DNA from 2 places in the Heliomicrobium sulfidophilum genome. Region 2 is predicted to be linked to the other one. Evidence: predicted binding sites of a transcription regulator. Region 2 holds the regulator's gene; the other holds the start of a gene.
What was found. The regulator HrcA, encoded in region 2, represses chaperone genes, less so after heat shock. The targets are predictions, from matches to a motif close to TGTTAGCACTCNNNNNNNNNGAGTGCTAACA.
Positions count from the first base shown of each region.

Region 1: a site for HrcA is predicted at 3,797-3,827, ahead of groES (co-chaperone GroES). Genes of this name have one in related genera too.

Region 1 is NZ_JBVTZZ010000005.1:1,642,400-1,651,776, reverse strand. Features, by position in the region: gene AC0CW1_RS13585 (PAS domain-containing protein) at 1-426, opposite strand, end outside; gene AC0CW1_RS13580 (N-acetylmuramoyl-L-alanine amidase family protein) at 653-1,465, opposite strand; gene groL (chaperonin GroEL) at 1,685-3,322, opposite strand; gene groES (co-chaperone GroES) at 3,469-3,753, opposite strand; gene AC0CW1_RS13565 (SMODS domain-containing nucleotidyltransferase) at 4,141-5,802, shown strand; gene AC0CW1_RS13560 (methyl-accepting chemotaxis protein) at 5,957-7,549, opposite strand; gene AC0CW1_RS13555 (STAS domain-containing protein) at 7,653-7,991, opposite strand; gene AC0CW1_RS13550 (chemotaxis protein CheA) at 8,010-9,377, opposite strand, start outside.
Region 2 is NZ_JBVTZZ010000004.1:539,075-548,451, reverse strand. Features, by position in the region: gene hemW (radical SAM family heme chaperone HemW) at 59-1,276, shown strand; gene hrcA (heat-inducible transcriptional repressor HrcA) at 1,386-2,420, shown strand; gene AC0CW1_RS04335 (TCP-1/cpn60 chaperonin family protein) at 2,505-4,076, shown strand; gene grpE (nucleotide exchange factor GrpE) at 4,073-4,735, shown strand; gene dnaK (molecular chaperone DnaK) at 4,828-6,687, shown strand; gene dnaJ (molecular chaperone DnaJ) at 6,749-7,873, shown strand; gene prmA (50S ribosomal protein L11 methyltransferase) at 7,910-8,860, shown strand; gene AC0CW1_RS04310 (16S rRNA (uracil(1498)-N(3))-methyltransferase) at 8,876-9,377, shown strand, end outside.

The DNA.
Region 1 (9,377 bases), on a different contig from region 2:
ACCCTTTTCGTCCTTGATGGGCGTCACGATCATCCGAAAGCGCTCACAACTCCCGGGCCGTTGACAGTTGTACTCATGGGAAAAATGCTCCGCTTTGCCGTCAAGGACGGATAGAATCCCCTCGTAAGCAGGGCGCACATCGTCACAGCCCTGATCGATGGCGGAACGGCAGATTTTCAGGTAGTTGATGCCGACGCCGGCCAGCGACGGGTCGGCAATGTCGTTTTCAATGGAATGGCGCTCCCACTCCTGGTTGACAAATGTGATGTAGCCACTCTTATCTAAAACGACAATCAGAATCGGCAGGGAATTGAGGATCGTGATAAAGCGGTTCTCATTTTCTTGAAGCACCTGGATGAACCGTTTCAGTTGGGCTTCCCGCTGTTCGTACATCTCTACGGCGGCTTGCTGGTCCTCTACTCCCACGAAAAAGCCCCCCGTTCAATCAATAGCGATAATTATTCTCTTTTATTTTATCAAAAAACCGAACTAACTGTGAAGATTATTTTAATCAATGGTTGGTTGCTATTATTTTAACAAACCTTCTCGTACAAGGCTATACAGCATCCTTTTAGACGCAAATAGCCCTGCGCGCCGACAGGGATCGGCCGCAGGGCCTCTATGTTTCGATAAGCATGTGGCCCTTGCGTCTTCACGAATCCAACGTACCCGGTGATACAGGACGGTCCACTTCCGGAATAAACCCGCCGGGCGCATCATCAGTCGCGGCGTCCTTCGGTTCCTCAGCCGGTTCGCCGGCCAGGTAGCGGGCGATGCCGGTGGCAATGCCCTGGGCCAGCTTATTCTGGTAATCATCCTTCAGGAGAAGCGCCTCTTCCGCCGCGTTGGACAAAAAGCCCGTCTCCACCATCACGGCCGGGCACTTGGTCATGCGCAGGACGAAGTAGTCCTCCGCTTTGGCCTGCCGTTTGTCCTTGTTGCCGACCCGCTTCGTCATCTCCTTTTGAATATGCAGGGCCAGGCGCTTCCCTTCGGCTGATCCAGGCTGATAGAAGGTCTGCGGTCCTGAACAGGACGGGGACATGGGAAAGCTGTTGGCATGGACGGACACATAGATCAATGCGTTGGCTGCCTGGGCTTTTTCCACGCGTTTGGTCAATTCGCTCCGCTGGCTCCAAGGTCCGACGCTGATGTTGTCTTCAGTCTCGCGGGTGAGAATGGCTTTGCCCCCCGCCTGATTCAACTGGTCGACCACTTTCTTGGCGATCTGCAGGTTGACGACCTTCTCCTGGGTGCCTCTCGTTCCCTTGGCGCCGCCATCTTCCCCGCCATGGCCAGGATCGATGGCGACCACCTTGTCCTGAATCTCCCCGGAGAGTGACTGGACAGTCCGATCCTCCAGCAGCCGGTCGATGCCCGCGTAGATCAGGACAGCGGTCAGGGCCAGGACGGCGGTCACCCACAGCCGGGGATGCTTGCCCACGATCATATACACCGAACGCACGGTACAACCCCCTTCCTGCCAGATCTTATGCAGGCAGCGTCGGAGGCAGACCGTGGGACTGGTTTTCGGCAGACAGTTAATCTAAAAGCGCGCCAAAAAGGCTGCCGACTTTCGCCGGCAGCCTTTTTGTTACGCCTTTTCAAGCTGTCAATCTTGCGTCTATCCTCATGTCTGTCACGGTGGACACGGTGGAAGGGAAGCCCAGCCTTGCGGCGGGTCTTACATCCCCATGTCCATGCCGCCCATGCCGCCCATGCCGGGGGGCATCGCGGGGCCGTCTTTCTTCTCAGGCTTGTCGGCCACGATGGCTTCCGTCGTCAGCAGCATGGCGGCGATGGAAGCGGCGTTTTGCAGGGCCGAACGGGTCACTTTGGCGGGGTCGACGATGCCGGCGGCGATCATGTCTTCATACACTTCGGTGGCGGCGTTGAAGCCTTGGCCGACGGGCAGGGACTTGACCTTCTCGACAACGACGGAGCCTTCGTAACCGGCGTTGTTGGCGATTTGACGGAGGGGTTCTTCCAGAGCGCGGCGGATGATGGCCACACCGGTCGCTTGGTCGCCAGCAGGAACTTCCACGCTGTCGAGGGCTTTCTGAATGCTGACCAGAGCGGTGCCGCCGCCAGGGACGATGCCCTCTTCAACGGCCGCGCGGGTAGCGTTCAGGGCGTCTTCGATGCGCAGCTTCTTGTCTTTCAGTTCGGTTTCGGTCGCAGCGCCGACTTGGATAACGGCAACGCCGCCAGCCAGTTTGGCCAGACGCTCTTGCAGTTTTTCCTTGTCGAACTCGGAGGTGGACTCTTCATGTTGACGGCGGATCTGGGCGATGCGGGCTTTGATGTCGTCAGCGCTGCCGGCGCCGTCGACGATGATGGTCTCTTCTTTGTTGATGCGGACCTGACGGGCGCGGCCCAGCATGTCGATGGTGGCGCTGTCAAGCTTGATGCCCACTTCTTCGGAGATGACACGGCCGCCGGTGAGTATGGCAATGTCTTCCAGCATGGCTTTGCGGCGGTCGCCGAAGCCGGGGGCTTTGACGGCGACGCAGGTGAAGGTGCCGCGCAGTTTGTTGACGACCAGGGTGGCCAGGGCTTCGCCTTCCACGTCTTCGGCAATGATCATCAGTTGTTTGCCGCTCTGGACGACACGTTCGAGAACGGGCAGGATGTCTTTGATGGAGGAGATCTTCTTATCGGTGATCAGGATGAAGGGGTCGTTGAGGACGGCCTCCATCTTGTCGGGGTCGGTGATCATGTAGGGGGAGATGTAGCCACGGTCGAAGTTCATGCCTTCGACGACTTCCAGGTCGGTGGTGAAGCCTTTCGACTCTTCGACGGTGATGACGCCGTCTTTGCCGACTTTCTCCATGGCTTCGGCGATCAGGTTGCCGATGGTGGCGTCGCCGGCAGAGATGGCCGCGACCTGGGCGATGGCTTCTTTGCTCTCGACAGGCTTGGAGATGGCCTTGATCTCGGCGACAGCCTTTTCAACGGCGCTCTCGATGCCCCGCTTCAGCACCATGGGGTTGGCGCCGGCGGCGACGTTCTTCATGCCTTCGCGGATGATGGCTTGGGCCAGGATGGTGGCGGTGGTGGTGCCGTCACCAGCCACGTCGTTGGTCTTGGTGGCCACTTCTTTAACAAGCTGAGCGCCCATGTTTTCAATGGGGTTTTCCAGTTCGATCTCTTTGGCGATGGTGACGCCGTCGTTGGTGATCAGGGGAGAACCGAATTTCTTCTCCAGAACGACGTTGCGGCCTTTGGGGCCGAGGGTGACACGAACGGCTTCCGCCAGGGTGTTGACGCCTTTTTCCAGGGCGCGGCGGGCCTCTTCGTTGAAGACGATCATTTTGGCCATGGGTTGTCTACCTCCTTAACAGCTTCCCGCCGTTACGGCTGGATTCGCTCCAGTACGGCGGGGACAGGTGTTCCTAGCGTTGGTTGGGTTCCGATGGGTCGAATGGTTCCTATAAGTAAAGGGAACGCCTTGAAGTGTCCTTGCGATTACAGCTTGGCGAGGATGTCGCGCTCGTTGAGGATCAGGTACTCGGCGCCTTCGATCTTGATTTCCGTGCCCGAGTATTTGCTGTAGATGACCCGGTCGCCGACGGCCACTTCCAGAGCGGCCCGCTCGCCGTTGTCGAGCAGACGGCCGATGCCCACAGCCACCACTTCACCTTGCTGGGGTTTTTCTTTGGCAGTGTCCGGCACGATGATGCCAAAGGCTGTTTTTTCCTCCGCTTCGATGGGCTTCAATACGACCCGATCAGCCAAAGGTTTGATGTTCATACGAAACGGTACCCTCCTTCAGATTGCTTGCATTGTCTCAGTTTGTTAGCACTCACCAGGAGCGAGTGCTAACACTCAAGTACTATAATAGGGAGCCTCCCAAAGTGATGCAAACACCACGATCGGCCATTTGGCTGATTTAGCTCCCGAAATTAAATATTTCCCACTCCTTTTGCCAATATACACCTTCATCCTTCTTTTTTAGGTGATTTTCCATCGGGCCCTTTCGTTCTGTCGCCCTCGATTCGTGGTCGGGATTTTTTCGGACTCAGGTCCTATCATTAGCAGGGATGGGACGGGAGAAAGGAGAAGATCAACCCGATTTATCGAACCGATCCACTCTATGGAACATAAATACAATGCCAGGCATAAATCGGAGGGCTTCCTGTGAGCGATCGCCTTTTTCCTCAATATCAACAACTCCGAGACAGCGTGGCCCTCTGCAGTGTCTTTTTTGATCTTGTCGATTCCACACGGTTGAAACAGCAGTTGGGTCCGCTGGAAGGGGTCGCCCTCTCGCTTCGCCACAACGAACTCTGCGCCCATAGGGTTGATGTCTACCAGGGCCATGTGGTCAAGCACATCGGCGATGCCATTTACGCCGTCTTTCCCACCCCCTTGCCCGCCCTTCTGGCAGCCCTTGATGTCAAGTACACCATCATCAAAGAGCAGATTCCCTTTCAGACGAAGATCGGCCTCTCCTTCGGCCTCGTCACACCTGTACAAACCCCTGCTCCCGATTACCTGGGCGCCTCCATCGATATGGCCGCCCGCCTGGCTTCCCAGAGCACGCCCAACCAGGTGCTTCTCGATGAGTCCACCTTTCAGATTCTGAAGCCATTGCTTAAGAGCCTCGATACGGTCATCTTCCGTTTTCTCGGTATCCAGGAACTCAAAGGCCTTTCCTATACGCCGCTTTATGAACTGTCCCACAGCGATCTCGGTTTCGTCCAGGAAAAGGGCTCCCCTTCGCCCCAGTCGACCCGTTTCTTTTCCCGTCCGCCGACAACCGTTCCGCCGGAGACAAGCCATTCCATCTCCACCGCTTCAACCAGTTCCGGCAGTTCTGCCGTATCGAACAGTTCTGGCAGATTAAACGGTTCCGCAGCAACGGCGGCAGCGACAGCCACGGCGGTCGCCGGCCTTTCACCGCTGGTGCAGACCTATCGAGAGCCGATTCCTGTGGCTGACGAGGGCTTCCGGCTGTTTCTGCGCCGGATCAGCCTGAGCCGCGAGGATGTCGATCAGGTCTTTACGATGCTGCAGAATATGCACTATGCCCTGAAGGATCGGGCCGACTTTCCCGTGCGCCGGATCCGGCCGGGCGGCTCTTTCATGCGCGGCACCATGATCCGCCCGAAAAAGGGCCTCGATCTGCTTGTCGAGATCACCCCTGTTGACGGCAAAACGCCGAATGTGACGGAGGTCCTCGGCCACATCCGCGCGATTCTGTCCAAGGTCGGTTGGAACCGTGACGTGGAAGAGCATGACACCTGCCTCGTCCTGGGCCAGGAGGACAGCTTCCGCATCTCCCCGGTGTTGTCGCTGGTGGAGGAGGAAAAAGAGGTCTTCTACCTCCCCAACGGTCCTGATACGTGGATTCCCCGCGATCCCCAGGCGCCGGAGCGGTGGATGACAGAGGCCTTCCGGCGGAACGGACCGGGCTTTCTCGCCCTGATCCGCATCCTGCGCGCCTGGCAGCGGACGAATTGCCGGATCCTGCGGACCTTGCACATGGAGATGCTCACCGATCTGCTCCTGCGGAAGGTGCGCCTCGAACCGGGACCGGAAGGGGTATACAACTGGTTTCGCTACATCCACCAGATCTTCAGCCAGCAGAAAAAGCCCTTCTTGGCCGATCCCTCCGACCCCACCTATTTCGTCGACGGCTACCTGATGACTAACCCGGCCACCTTCAACCAGTTCGGGCGTCTGCTCTCTCATTCGCTCCAACTGGCGACAGAGGCCGTCAACCTGGCCCAGCAGAAGCAGCACCTGCTGGTTCAGAACAAGTGGCGGGCGCTGCTGGGACCTGGTTTTGGCACGTAACGCTCTGGCGGAACAAATAGAAAGGTCCGCGAAGGTTGCCAACCGATCGGTTTGGCGCTTTCGCGGACTTTTTTTGATTCGAAAAAACCTATTTTTTCATGGGTCTGTCGCCATTCGGCGATAAAATGAGGTTTCGAATTCACTTCGCAAAAAACTACACCTTATACCTCGCTGCCGCCGCTTGCAGATCCGTGGCCAGGTTGGACATGGCCTCAATGGCGCTGGCCGTCTCCTGGGCGCCGGCCGATGATTCCTCGGCGATGGCGGCTACGTTCTGCACGGCCCGGGAGGCCTGTTCCGTCGTGGCGGCCTGTTCTTCCGCCGCTGCGGCAATCTCGCCCACCTCGGTGGCCGTCTGCTTGACCTGCTCCTTGATGTGCTGGAAGGACGCGCCCGCCTGCTGGGTCAATTCGCGGCCGCTCTTGGCCGCTTCCACGGCCCGGCCGGTCACCGACTGGATCTGTTTGATCAGGCTGGCGATCTCCTTGGTGGCTGAACCGGACCGTTCGGCCAGCTTCCGCACCTCGTCGGCCACAACGGCGAACCCTTTGCCGGCGTCGCCAGCCCGGGCCGCCTCGATGGCGGCGTTGAGAGCCAATAGGTTGGTCTGGGCGGCGATGTCATCGATCATCTCGACGATTTCGCCGATCTTTTCCGAGTTCTGGCCGAGGACCATCACGTTTTCCGAGATGGCGTCCATGCCCCGGACCGTTTCGTCGATGATCTTGCCGCCCTCCATAGTGGCGTTGGTCGTCGTCTCCGAGGACATGGCCGCTTTCTGGGCTGATGTGGCCACCTGGATGGCTGCGCCGGACATGTCGTTCATCATGGAGGAGAGGTTCTGCGCCTCCTGGGCTTGGGACTGGGCGCCGCTGGCCAACTGCTCCGACGAGGCCGAGATCTGCTGGCTCGATGCAGCGACCGACTGGGCGCCTTCCTGCACCTGCTTGACGAAGCGGCGCAGGTTTTCCACCATCTGATGGATCGACCGGGACAAGGAAGAGATCTCGTCGCCGCCTTGCTTGTTTGCCACATTTTTCGTCAGATCGCCCTGGGCGATATCCTTGGCCAGTTGCTCCAACTCGCTGAGCGGTTTGGACAGGCTGCGGGAGAGCACGATGCCTGCGCCCAGGGAAAGGAGAAAGGCGACGGCGATGATGGCCACCGTCATCGTTCGCGCAGAGGCGTACATCTCGTCAGATTTCTGTTTCGCTTTTTCGGAGAGCTCTATCTCATACTGGACGACTTTCTCCAACTTTGCATCTAAATCGAGCGCCTTTGTTCGCCCTTCCGAACGTGCGATTTCCAGGGCTTTGGCTTTTTCTTCCGTCGTCGCCAAGGCGCTCGACTGGAGTATCCGCTGCGTCACTTCGTGATAGTTGCTCCAGGATGATTCAAGATCAGACAGCATCCGTTTTTCATCGGCTGTCAACCCGGTCGCGTCGTATTTTTTTAACTCCTGCTCGTACCCGTGGGCATACTCTTTCGCCTTGGCTTCCCATTCGCCCAGATCGCGTCTGTCGTCGGAAATGATGTGGTTATAGATGGCCACGCGGTATTGCTGCAGCTTGGCTTTGGCCTCTCCCAGGTATCGGACCGGCAGCAAGGAACCGTTGTACATCTCGTCAAGGCTTGCCTTCTCATCGCCGAGACTGTCTAAACCGTAGAAACCGACGGCGGCTGTGATCAGGCACGAGAACAGCATCACCAAGAGTATCCGGGCGCCCACCTTCATCTGCGAAAGCATTTTCCATTCACTTCCCTTCCGCTCGCCTTGCAATCGAGCTTCCACTTACTCCCCTATCTGCGCCACCCCAAGCGCCCGCAAAGAACCGTATAAAGTCTTATCGTCATGCTTGGGAGAGTTTCGCCACAGCCTCTTCTTCTGTCTCCACGCTCGGGAGCAGTTTATCGAGGCGAGTGATCTCCAGCACCTGACGCACCGATGGGGTGATGTTGCAGAGGATTACCTGACCTCCCTTTTCCCGGTAACGCTTGTAGAGGAAGATCAGATTGCCAATGGCTTCACTGGTGACAAAACTGACGCCCAGGTTGATGACCAGGCGCTTGTTTTCAGGCGGCAACTGGGAAAGGGAATCTTTTATCCGGTGGGCGTCGCCGACACCGATGCTGCCGTAAAACCGAATGACCGATATGTCGCCCCGTTTCTTGATCTCATACTCCAACACAGCAGTTCACCTCGTCCCTCAGTTCATCCGTTCTCCCGCTCCCCGGCGGAAGATGGCGCCGATATTCAGGATCAGGCTGACGCGCCCGTCCCCCAGGATGGTGGCGCCGGCAAAATGGTCCAGGTCCAGCCAGGGGGCCTTGATCGACTTGATCACGATCTCCTTCTTGCCGATCAGGGAATCCACCTCCAGGCCCATCCGCCGCTCGGCCAAACCCACCATGACGACAGAGCGGTACTTGCGGCGGCTTTTCTCCGGATCCAACGGGATCTGCAACAGCTCCTGCAACCGGTAGAGGGGCACGATCCGCCCCCGGACGGAAAAAACCTCTCGCCCGCCGACCGACTGCACCTCATGGTGCTGGAGTTGAAAGCTTTCCAGCACATTGTCGAGGGGAATGATCATACTCTCCCGCTCCACCCGGACTGTCAAACCCTGAATGATGGCCAGGGTGATCGGCAGTTGCAGTTGGAAGGTCGTCCCCTGCCCCGGCTCGGATTGGGTGTCGATGATGCCATGGAGGCTGCTGATCGCGCGTTTGACCACATCCATCCCGACGCCACGGCCCGAGATATCGGTCACTTTATCGGCCGTGCTGAAGCCGGGAGCGAAGATCAGGTCCAGGATCTCCTGTCGCGAAGGGGTCTGTCCCTCCGGGACAAGGCCGAGAGCGCGCCCCTTGACCAGGACCTTGTTTTCATCGATGCCGCGCCCGTCGTCGCAGATCTCGACGACGATGCGGCTGCCTTCATGGCTCGCCTTCAACCGGATGGTCCCTTCCTCCGGTTTGCCGTACTGACGGCGCAACTCCGGCGGTTCAATGCCATGATCGACGCTGTTGCGGATCAGGTGCATGATCGGATCGCCGATCAGGTCGACAACCGTTTTGTCCAACTCGGTGTCCTGACCTTCCATGATCAGGTTGACCTTCTTCCCTTGCTTACGCGCCAGATCACGGACGATGCGCGGGAAGCGGCTGAAGACGCCGCCGATGGGGACGAGGCGGGCCTTCATCAGTCCATCCTGCAGTTGTGTCGTGATCCGTGCCAGTTGGTGCGTCTCTTCGGCCATCTCGACAGCCAGAGGCGTCTGTCCGTGCCGGTCCAGGTAGTTCTCCTGGATCCGGGCAAAGCGGGCCTGGGAGATGAGCATCTCGCCGATCAGGTTCATCAGATGGTCGAGCCGTTTGGCTTCGATCTTGATGTACTCCATCCCCCGTTCCACCCCTGACGCCGCCGCACCGGCGGCTGGATGCGATGAGGCGTTATTTTCAGAAGTTGCATCGGTACGGCTGGGCGCAGCACCGTTGCAGCGATGGCTGTCACCGCTGTGGATCGTGATGCGCTGTACATCGGCGATGTTTAAGGCCCGTTCCAGTTCGGCACG
Region 2 (9,377 bases):
GGCTGGCCAGAAGGGTCCAAGTATGATGAAATATGCGAGCGATAGGGCAGATCAGAGCTTGTCAAATCAGCAAAAGCATTTCTCTGTTGCGCAAGGGATGAAATCGAGCTGGGGCGTCTACGTCCATGTCCCTTTCTGCCACAGCAAGTGCGCCTACTGTGACTTCTATTCCCATCCGGCTGATAGCGAATTCCGGATGGCTTACGCGAACGCCGTCATCGGCCAGATCGAAAGGGAGGCGGACCATTGGCGTCACCGCCTCCCCTCGGGGCCGGCGACGGTTTTTTTTGGCGGCGGCACCCCGACACTGCTAACCGCAGCGGCGGGGTCGCGGATCCTGGACGCCTTGCGCCGTTGCTACGGCCTTGATGAGGGGCGATCTGGATCGAAAGTATTGCCGGAGATCACCATTGAAGCCAATCCAGGGACCGTCGATGAGCGCGAGCTGGCTGGCTGGGCCGAGGCCGGCTGCAACCGTCTCTCCCTGGGTGTACAGGTCTTTCAACCGCGGCTGCTCGCCTTCCTGGGCCGTCGGCAGCGCCTGGCTGACGTGACGGCAGCCCTATTGGCGGCCCGGAAGGCAGGCATCGATAACATCAGCATCGATCTGATCTACGGCATCCCTGGTCAGACCATGGAGGACTGGCAATTGTCTCTTGAATTGGCCCTTGGCTACGCGCCCGATCACCTTTCGCTGTATAATCTGAAAGCGGAATCGGGAACCCCCCTCTCCGATTGGCTGAAGAGAGGCCTGGCTGAACCATGCGCCGAGGACCTAGAAGTCGAGATGTACGAGACAGCCTGCCGTACCTTGCAATCAGCCGACTTGTTCCAGTACGAACTGTCCAACTTTGCCCGGCCCGGCAGGGAATGCCGGCACAACCTGAACTACTGGCTGCGGGGGGATTACCTCGGTTTCGGCAGCGGCGCCGTCTCTGCCACCGGCTTGCAACGCTGGTCCTGGCCTGCCGACAGTGACGCTTTCGTCCGCTCTTTTCAAAAGGGCGAGGAAGTGCTGCCTGTTGAAGAGGAGGGACTGACACCGGAAGTAGCGGCCCAGGAGGCGGTCATCCTCGGCTTGCGCACAATGGCTGGCGTCAGCCTGCAGGCGGTGGCCGTTGAATACGGTCTTGACGAGGCAAGGCGGCAAAACTGGCATAGACTGTCAGCAGAGCTCTCCCGTCAGGGTTGGATACACTATGATGGGACAACGATAGCCCTCGAACCGCGTTCCTATCTGATCGCCAACGAGATCATGGGCCGCTACCTGGACTGACAGTTGCAGGCTTCCCCAAGTATTGACAAGCGTTTTTTCCGGTGGTATTTTTTACGGTAGAGGTTAGCACTCGTCTACAGCGAGTGCTAACAACGGGAGGTGTTCCGGGATGCAAATGAATGATCGCAAGCAGAAGGTACTCTGGGCTATTATTCAAGACTACGTATCCACGGCGGAACCCGTCGGCTCCCGCACCATTGCCCGCAAGTATGACCTCGGTGTCAGTCCCGCCACCATCCGCAACGAGATGTCTGACCTGGAGGAACTGGGACTGATCGAACAGCCCTATACCTCATCGGGGCGCATCCCTTCCGATTACGGATACCGGTACTTTGTCGACTGCCTGATGGAGCGGGAGAGCCTCAATCCGGAGGAACTCCGGAGGGTGCAACGAGCCATGTCGGAGCGTTTGCAGGAAGTCAACAGCATCATGCAGCAAACGACCAACCTGCTGGCCAAGTTGACGAACTACACCGCTGTCGTGCTGGGTCCCCAGGTGGGGAAGACGACTTTTCAGCAGATTCACTTTTTCCCCGTCATGCCGACGAAGGCGGTCGCTGTCGTTGTCACCTCTGCCGGTGTCATGGAGAACAAGCTCTTCGATATCCCCGAGTCGATGACGCCGGAAGACCTGCAGAAGGTGTCGGCGATGATTAATGAACGCCTGCAGGGATTGACGATGGCCCAGGTCCGGACCTCGCTCTGCATGGATCTAAACGAGGCCTTGAAGAAACAGAAGCAAGTCCTTTCGCGATCGCTGGAACTCATCGATGAGGCCTTGCTCAGCGACAGCGAAGAGCGGGTCTTTCTGGCTGGCACCATGAATATCTTCAAACAGCCTGAGTTCAAAGATGTGGAAAAACTCCAGACCCTTTTGGGCATACTAGAACAACATCATACCGTGCGCGAATTGATGCATGATCACCCCGATCAGGGCATCCACATCAAGATCGGCACGGAAAACCGCCTCGAAGGTTTCCGCAACTGTTCCATGGTGACGGCCTCTTACGAGTTGGATGGAGAGGTCCTCGGCGTCATCGGCCTGATCGGGCCGACCCGTATGGAGTATTCCAAAGCTGTCGCTGTTGTAGAGGGGTTGACGGAACAACTTTCGGCAGCCCTGAAAAAAATGTTCAATCGGTAGAAGGTTCTGGAAGGGTAGGGGCTTTTTGTCGGCAAAAAGTCCCTATTTCCCTGCCTTTTCGTAAGAGACTTGGAGGAATCAGCGTTGAGTGTCAAGCAAGTGAGCAACAACACCGAAGTGGATGAGCGATTAGCGGCATTGATGACCAACGCTAACGCCATCCGCGCCATCGCCAGCGCCGTCGAAGGCACCCTCGGTCCGAAAGGACTCGACACGATGCTTGTTGACAAGTTCGGCGACGTGGTCATCACCAACGACGGTGTGACGATCCTGCAGCTGATGGAGGTCAACCATCCGGCGGCCCGTATGCTGATCAAGATGGCCAGGGCACAGCAGTCGGAGATCGGCGACGGGACGACCACAGCGACTGTTCTCGCCGGCAGCCTGATCAGCGAAGGCGTCAACCAGGTGACGAAGGGCGTCCCCGTCTCCCGGGTCATCGAGGGGTTGAAGGCAGGCGTTAAAAACGCCGTCGAGATGTTTCAGCGTCATGCCCGTCCCGTACAAGGCGTCATGGATCCCATGCTGGAGAAGGTAGCCCTCGTGGCCGGTCGGGAACATCAGGACATTGCCCGGCTGGTTGTGGAAGCAGCCCGAATGGTTGGGGAAGAGAAGATCCGTGAGTCCGGCTTCAAACTCTCCGAGACGATCCGCGCCCGTGAAGGCGCTGACAACCAGGTCCTCTCTGGCGTGATCATCAACAAGACGCCCATGAATGAGGACATGCCCAAAAAGCTGGAAGAGGCGCTCGTCTTGGTGATCGATGACGCCCTTGAACCGGAGGAATTAGAGGAAGAGGCCCTCAGCACCGAGGCCGGCTTCAACTGGTATCGCCAGAAGCAACAGGAGTTCTTGGAAAACGTGCGCAAGATCGTCGCCCTCGGCGTCAAGGCTGTCCTTGTTGACCGGGGTGTAGAAGATATCGCCGAAGAGATCCTTACCGACGCCGGCGTGCTCGTCATCCAGCGCGTCGCCAGCCGGGAGTTGAAAAAGGCAGCCGAACATACAGGCGCCCGGGCAATCAAGCGCACGGGGCTGAAGCGCGATCCCGTAGATTTAGTACGCTATCTGGGCAAGGCGGGGACGATTACCGTCGATGAGAAGTTGGAGCATGTCTGCATCCTGCAGGGAAGCGGAAAACCGGTGGCCACAGTCCTCGTTGGCGCCGCCACCGAGGAGGTTGTCGGCGAGCGGGAACGCATCGCCAGGGACGCCGCCTCGGCCGTTCAGGCGGCCATCAAAGGTGGGCTTGTCCCCGGCGGCGGCGCCGTCGAGTTGGCTGTTGCCCGTCAGATGGAAGAGGTGCGCCGGGAGACACGGGGCATGGCCGCCTACGGCCTCGACTGCGTTGTGGCCGCTCTGAAGAAGCCCTTTGCCCAGATCATCACCAATGCCGGCTTCAACCCCCTGGAAAAGCTGGGCGATGTCATCGCTGCCCAGATGGAGCAGAACAGCGACACCCTTTCGATCAACTGTGACAACGGCGAGTTGGCCGATATGTGGGCCATGGGAGTCATCGATCCGGCGCAAGTGAAGATGCATGCCTTAAAGGCGGCTGGCGAGGTGGCGGAAGCCATACTGCGCATCGACACGATCATCAAAAAGCGGGAGGAACGTCCCGATTCAGGCAATAACCGTGGGGAGGGAGACTGGTGACCGTCGAAGAGAGAGAGAGCAAGAACAGCGACAAGGCCGCTTTTGATCACAGCGACATGAAAAACAGCCCCGTTGAGAAGGAGTGTCCAAACCCGTCCACCGACGGAGAAGGCGCAGAGGCCGCACTTACCGAAGAGGACCGCCAAGCTGCCGATGCGGCAGAGAAGTTGGGCCGCTTTCTTTCCGAGGTGGCCAAGACGAAGGAAGAGCTCGACAAGACGAAAGAAGAACTGCAAGACTGGGAAAACCGATATCTTCGCTTGCAGGCCGACTTCGACAACTTCCGCCGGCGGACGCGCCAAGAAAAAGAGGAACTGGGGACCTACGCCAATGAGGGGCTGGTGAAGAAGCTCCTGCCTGTCCTGGACAACTTCCAGCGCGCCCTGGGGGCGATGGCAAAGGCCGGCGCCGCCGAAAATCTGCTCTCCGGCGTGGCCATGATCGAGCGCCAGTTCGCCGATATCCTGGCGAAAGAAGGATTGCAACCCCTTGAGGCAGTTGGCAAGGAATTCGATCCCCAGGCCCATGAGGCCGTCATGTTCGGCGAAGCCGACGAAACGTTTCCGGACGGAGTTATCATGGAAGAGTTGCAAAAAGGCTACCTCTTTAAGGCGAAGGTGATCCGGCCAGCCATGGTCAAAGTGGCTAAAGGCGGTTGAGCCCTTTCGAAATAAATAACAAGCTGAATAACGAGCCCCAAAAACAAATAGTTGGAACGATGAAATGGCAAAGAAAATAGGAGGTTACACACATGGGTAAAATCATCGGCATCGACCTAGGCACAACCAACTCCTGTGTCGCCGTGCTGGAAGGCGGCGAGTCGGTCGTCATCCCTAACAAAGAAGGCGCCCGGACCACTCCTTCAGTCGTCGGTTTTTCCAAAACGGGCGAGCGTCTTGTCGGCCAGGTGGCCAAACGGCAGGCCATCACCAACCCTGACCGGACGGTCATCTCGATCAAACGGCACATGGGCACTGATCATAAAGTAAAAATCGATGACAAGAACTACACTCCCCAAGAGATTTCAGCCATGATCCTCCAGAAGCTGAAGGCTGACGCTGAAGCCTACCTGGGCGAGCCGGTCACCCAGGCCGTCATCACCGTCCCGGCCTACTTCACCGATTCCCAGCGCCAGGCCACCAAAGACGCCGGCGCTGTCGCCGGCCTGGAAGTCATGCGCATCATCAACGAGCCGACCGCGGCTGCCCTCGCCTACGGCGTCGACAAGGGAGAGGACCACACCATCCTCGTCTATGACCTGGGCGGCGGTACCTTCGACGTGTCCATCCTTGAACTGGGCGACGGCCTCTTCGAGGTGAAAGCCACCTCCGGTAACAACCGCCTCGGCGGCGACGACTTCGATGAAAAGGTCATCAACTGGATGGTCGCCGAATTCAAGAAGGAGACCGGCGTCGACCTGCGCGGCGACAAGATGGCCATGCAGCGCCTTAAGGAAGCCGCTGAAAAGGCCAAGATCGAATTGTCTGGCGTCATGTCGACGAACATCAACCTGCCCTTCATCACCGCTACCGCTGACGGTCCCCAGCACCTAGACATGACCCTGACGCGGGCCAAATTTGACGAGTTGACGGCCGACCTTGTGGAGATGACCATGGGTCCCACCCGCCAAGCTCTGCAAGACGCCAAGCTGGAACCGAAAGACATCGACAAGGTCATCCTCGTCGGGGGCTCCAGCCGGATTCCCGCCGTCCAGGAAGCCATCCGCAAATACCTGGGCAAAGAGCCCTTCAAAGGCATCAACCCTGACGAGGTCGTTGCCATGGGCGCCGCCATCCAGGCGGGCGTGCTCGGCGGCGAGGTCAAAGGCATCGTTCTGGCCGACGTGACGCCCCTCTCCCTGGGCATTGAGACCCTGGGCGGCATCTGCACCGTCCTCATCCCGCGCAACACGACCATCCCCTCGAGCAAGAGCGAGACCTTCACCACCGCCGCCGACAACCAGACCTCTGTCGAGGTGCACGTCCTTCAGGGCGAGCGCAAGCTGGCCTCCCAGAACAAGACCCTGGGCCGCTTCCACCTGAGCGGCATCGCGCCGGCGCCGCGCGGCATCCCCCAGATCGAGGTCAAGTTCGACATCGACGCCAACGGCATCGTCCACGTCAGCGCCAAAGACAAGGCTACCGGCAACGAGCAGAAGATCACCATCACCGCCTCGACGGGTCTCTCCAAGGAAGAGATCGACCAGATGGTCAAAGACGCTGAACTGCACGCCGAAGAGGACCGCAAGCGCCAGGAAGAGGTCGAGATCCGCAACCAGGCCGACTCCATGGCCTACCAGGCGGAAAAGACCCTGAAAGACCTAGGCGATAAGGTGGAGGCCGCCGATAAAGCAAAGATCGAGGCCGCCAAGGAAGAACTGAAAAAAGCCCTCGAAGGCACTGACCTGGAAGAGATCAAGAAAAAGACAGAAGCCCTGACGACCGTTGTCTATGAATTGTCCACCAAGCTCTACCAGCAAGCCGGGGCTGCCGGCGCGCCTGGCGCGGGACCGGAAGGCGCCCCCGGCGGCTTTGGCGGAGAAGAGAAAAAGGATGACAATGTGGTCGACGCCGATTATACTGTCATCGATGACGATAAGAAAAAATCCTGATTCAGGCGACCGGGGGGCTTAGCCCCCCTGTCGATGCTTTTACCGGGGGGAGGGGACAAGGATGAGCAAACGCGATTACTATGAGGTGTTAGGCGTTGGGCGGGACGCCGGGGAGACGGAGATCAAAAAGGCCTACCGCCGGTTGATCAAGGAATTCCACCCCGATGTCCACCCCGACAAAGCATTCGCTGAAGAGAAGACCAAAGAGATCAATGAGGCCTACGAGGTGCTCTCTGATCCGGAAAAGCGCGCCCGCTATGACCAATTCGGCCACGCCGGTCCCGGCGGTTTTGGCGGATTCGGCGAAGGCGGACCCGACATGGGTGGTTTCGGCGACATCTTCGACATGTTCTTTGGCGGCGGCTTCGGCGGTGGCGGCCAACGGCGCGGTCCCCAGAAGGGGGCCGACCTGCGGTTTAACCTGTCCATCACCTTTGAAGAGGCAGCCTTTGGCGTGGAAAAAGAGGTCGACATCCCGCGTCTGGAAGCTTGCGATGTCTGCGGTGGCAGCGGCGCTGAGCCGGGCACTTCGGCGACCACCTGTTCCACCTGCCACGGTTCTGGGCGGGTGACCACCGTCGCCAAGACGATGCTCGGTAACATGCAGACAGTCCGCACCTGTCCCACCTGCGGTGGTGACGGGAAGATCATCAGCAAACCCTGCCTCCACTGCGGCGGTCAGGGGAAGGTTCGCAAGCGGAAGCGCATCAAAGTCAAGGTGCCCGGCGGTGTCGACACGGGGACGCGGATCCGCGTCTCCGGCGAAGGCGAGGCCGGCGACAAAGGCGGTCCGCCAGGCGACCTCTACGTCTTTATCGAGGTGCAATCCCATTCCTTTTTTGAGCGCGACAACGACGATGTGATCTGCCAGGTTCCCATCAACTTCGTCCAGGCGGCCTTGGGTGCTGAGATCGAGGTACCGACCCTGGACGGCAAGGTATCCTTGAAGATTCCCGAAGGAACCCAAACGGGGGCCGTCTTCCGCATCCGCGGCAAGGGCATTAAACGGCTTCGGGGCACCGGACGGGGCGACCAGCGGATCGAGGTCAAGGTGACCGTGCCAACTCGGTTGAGTGAAAAACAAAAGGAATTGCTGCGCGAGTTCGGGCGCACCCTGAAGGCGGAAAACATCGAGTCAGAGAAAGAAAAGTCTTTCTTTGAAAAGATGAAAGACGCCTTCATGTGAGGACCGGCTTAACCGGCGGGGAAGGGTGTATCGCTGTTGAAATGGCGTGAGATCGCCATCACCACCCGGCAGGAAAATGCCGACGCGATGGCCGAGATTTTTGAAACAGTCGGGGCAATGGGGATGGTTATTGAGGACCCCCAACTGATCGCCAGCTACATTGAGAGCAATGTCTGGGACCTCCACGACGTGGAGATCCCAGACGTGCCAGAAGGCATGATCCGCGTAAAGACATACCTGGCCATCGACGACGCCCTGGAAGAGCGGCTTGCGGCGCTGCAGGAAGAACTGTCCGCCCGGGAGCGCTCCGAAGAATGGCCCGCCCATGCCTGGACGATGACGGACCTCCATGAGGACGACTGGGCCCATGCCTGGAAAGCCTTTTTTAAACCGGAAAAAGTCGGTCGTCGCGTGGTCATCCGGCCGACCTGGGAAGAATATGTCCCGCAAGAGGATGATCTGGTCATCTCCATCGATCCGGGGATGGCTTTCGGCACGGGCACCCATCCTACAACGGTGATGTGTATCCGCGCTTTAGAGGACTATGTTCACCCTGAGGCGCGTGTCCTCGATGTGGGCACCGGCTCTGGCGTGCTCTCCATCGCCGCAGCGCTGCTAGGCGCCAAGCAAGTCTTCGCTGTCGACAATGACCCGGTGGCTGTTGCCACCGCTCAAGAAAATGTGGCCTTGAACAAGGTCGACGCGATCGTGAACGTGCGCCGCAACGATCTGCTGGCCGGGTTGGAGGAACAGGCCGACATCCTGGTTGCGAACATCATCGCCGATGTGATTATCCGCCTGACTCCCCAAGCAGAGGCTCTGCTTGCCCCGGAGGGGATCATGATCGTTTCCGGGATTATCCAGAACCGCCTTGACGATGTAGTCGAGGCGATGACAGAAAAGGGATTCACCATCGAAGAACTGATCAGCCACGGCGAATGGGCTGCCGTCGTCGCCCGCAGGGCAGGCGCCTCAACAGAAAACTGAACCGGGGCGTGACCGATGCACCGTTTTCTCTTTGATCCAAGCAATCTGACAGGCGACTGCGTCTGCCTCGACCGGGAAGAGAGCCAGCACCTCTCCCGGGTGCTGCGCCTGCGCCCCGGCGACCCTGTGCTCGCCTTTGACGGGGTTGGGCAGGAATATGAGGCCGTCGTCGCCGAGGTTAACGGAGACAAGGCTTGTCTGGAAGGCTTGCGGCGGACTGGCGCTTCGCGGGAAGCCCCGGTCCGCCTCTGTCTGCTCCAGGGCGTGGCCAAGGGCGAGAAGATGGATCTGGTAATCCAAAAAGCCACCGAACTCGGTGTGGCGCAGATCCTTCCTGTCCTGACCGAACGGTCTGTCGTGCGTCTCGACGCCGCTAAAGCGAAGGAGCGGCGCGACCGCTGGCAGAAGATCGCCCGCGAGGCGGCGAAACAGTGCCGCCGCACCGTCATTCCGGAGGTCAAAACCCCATGTACCTGGTCGGAGGTCATCGCCCGATGGGATCCCGCCGCTCCTCTCC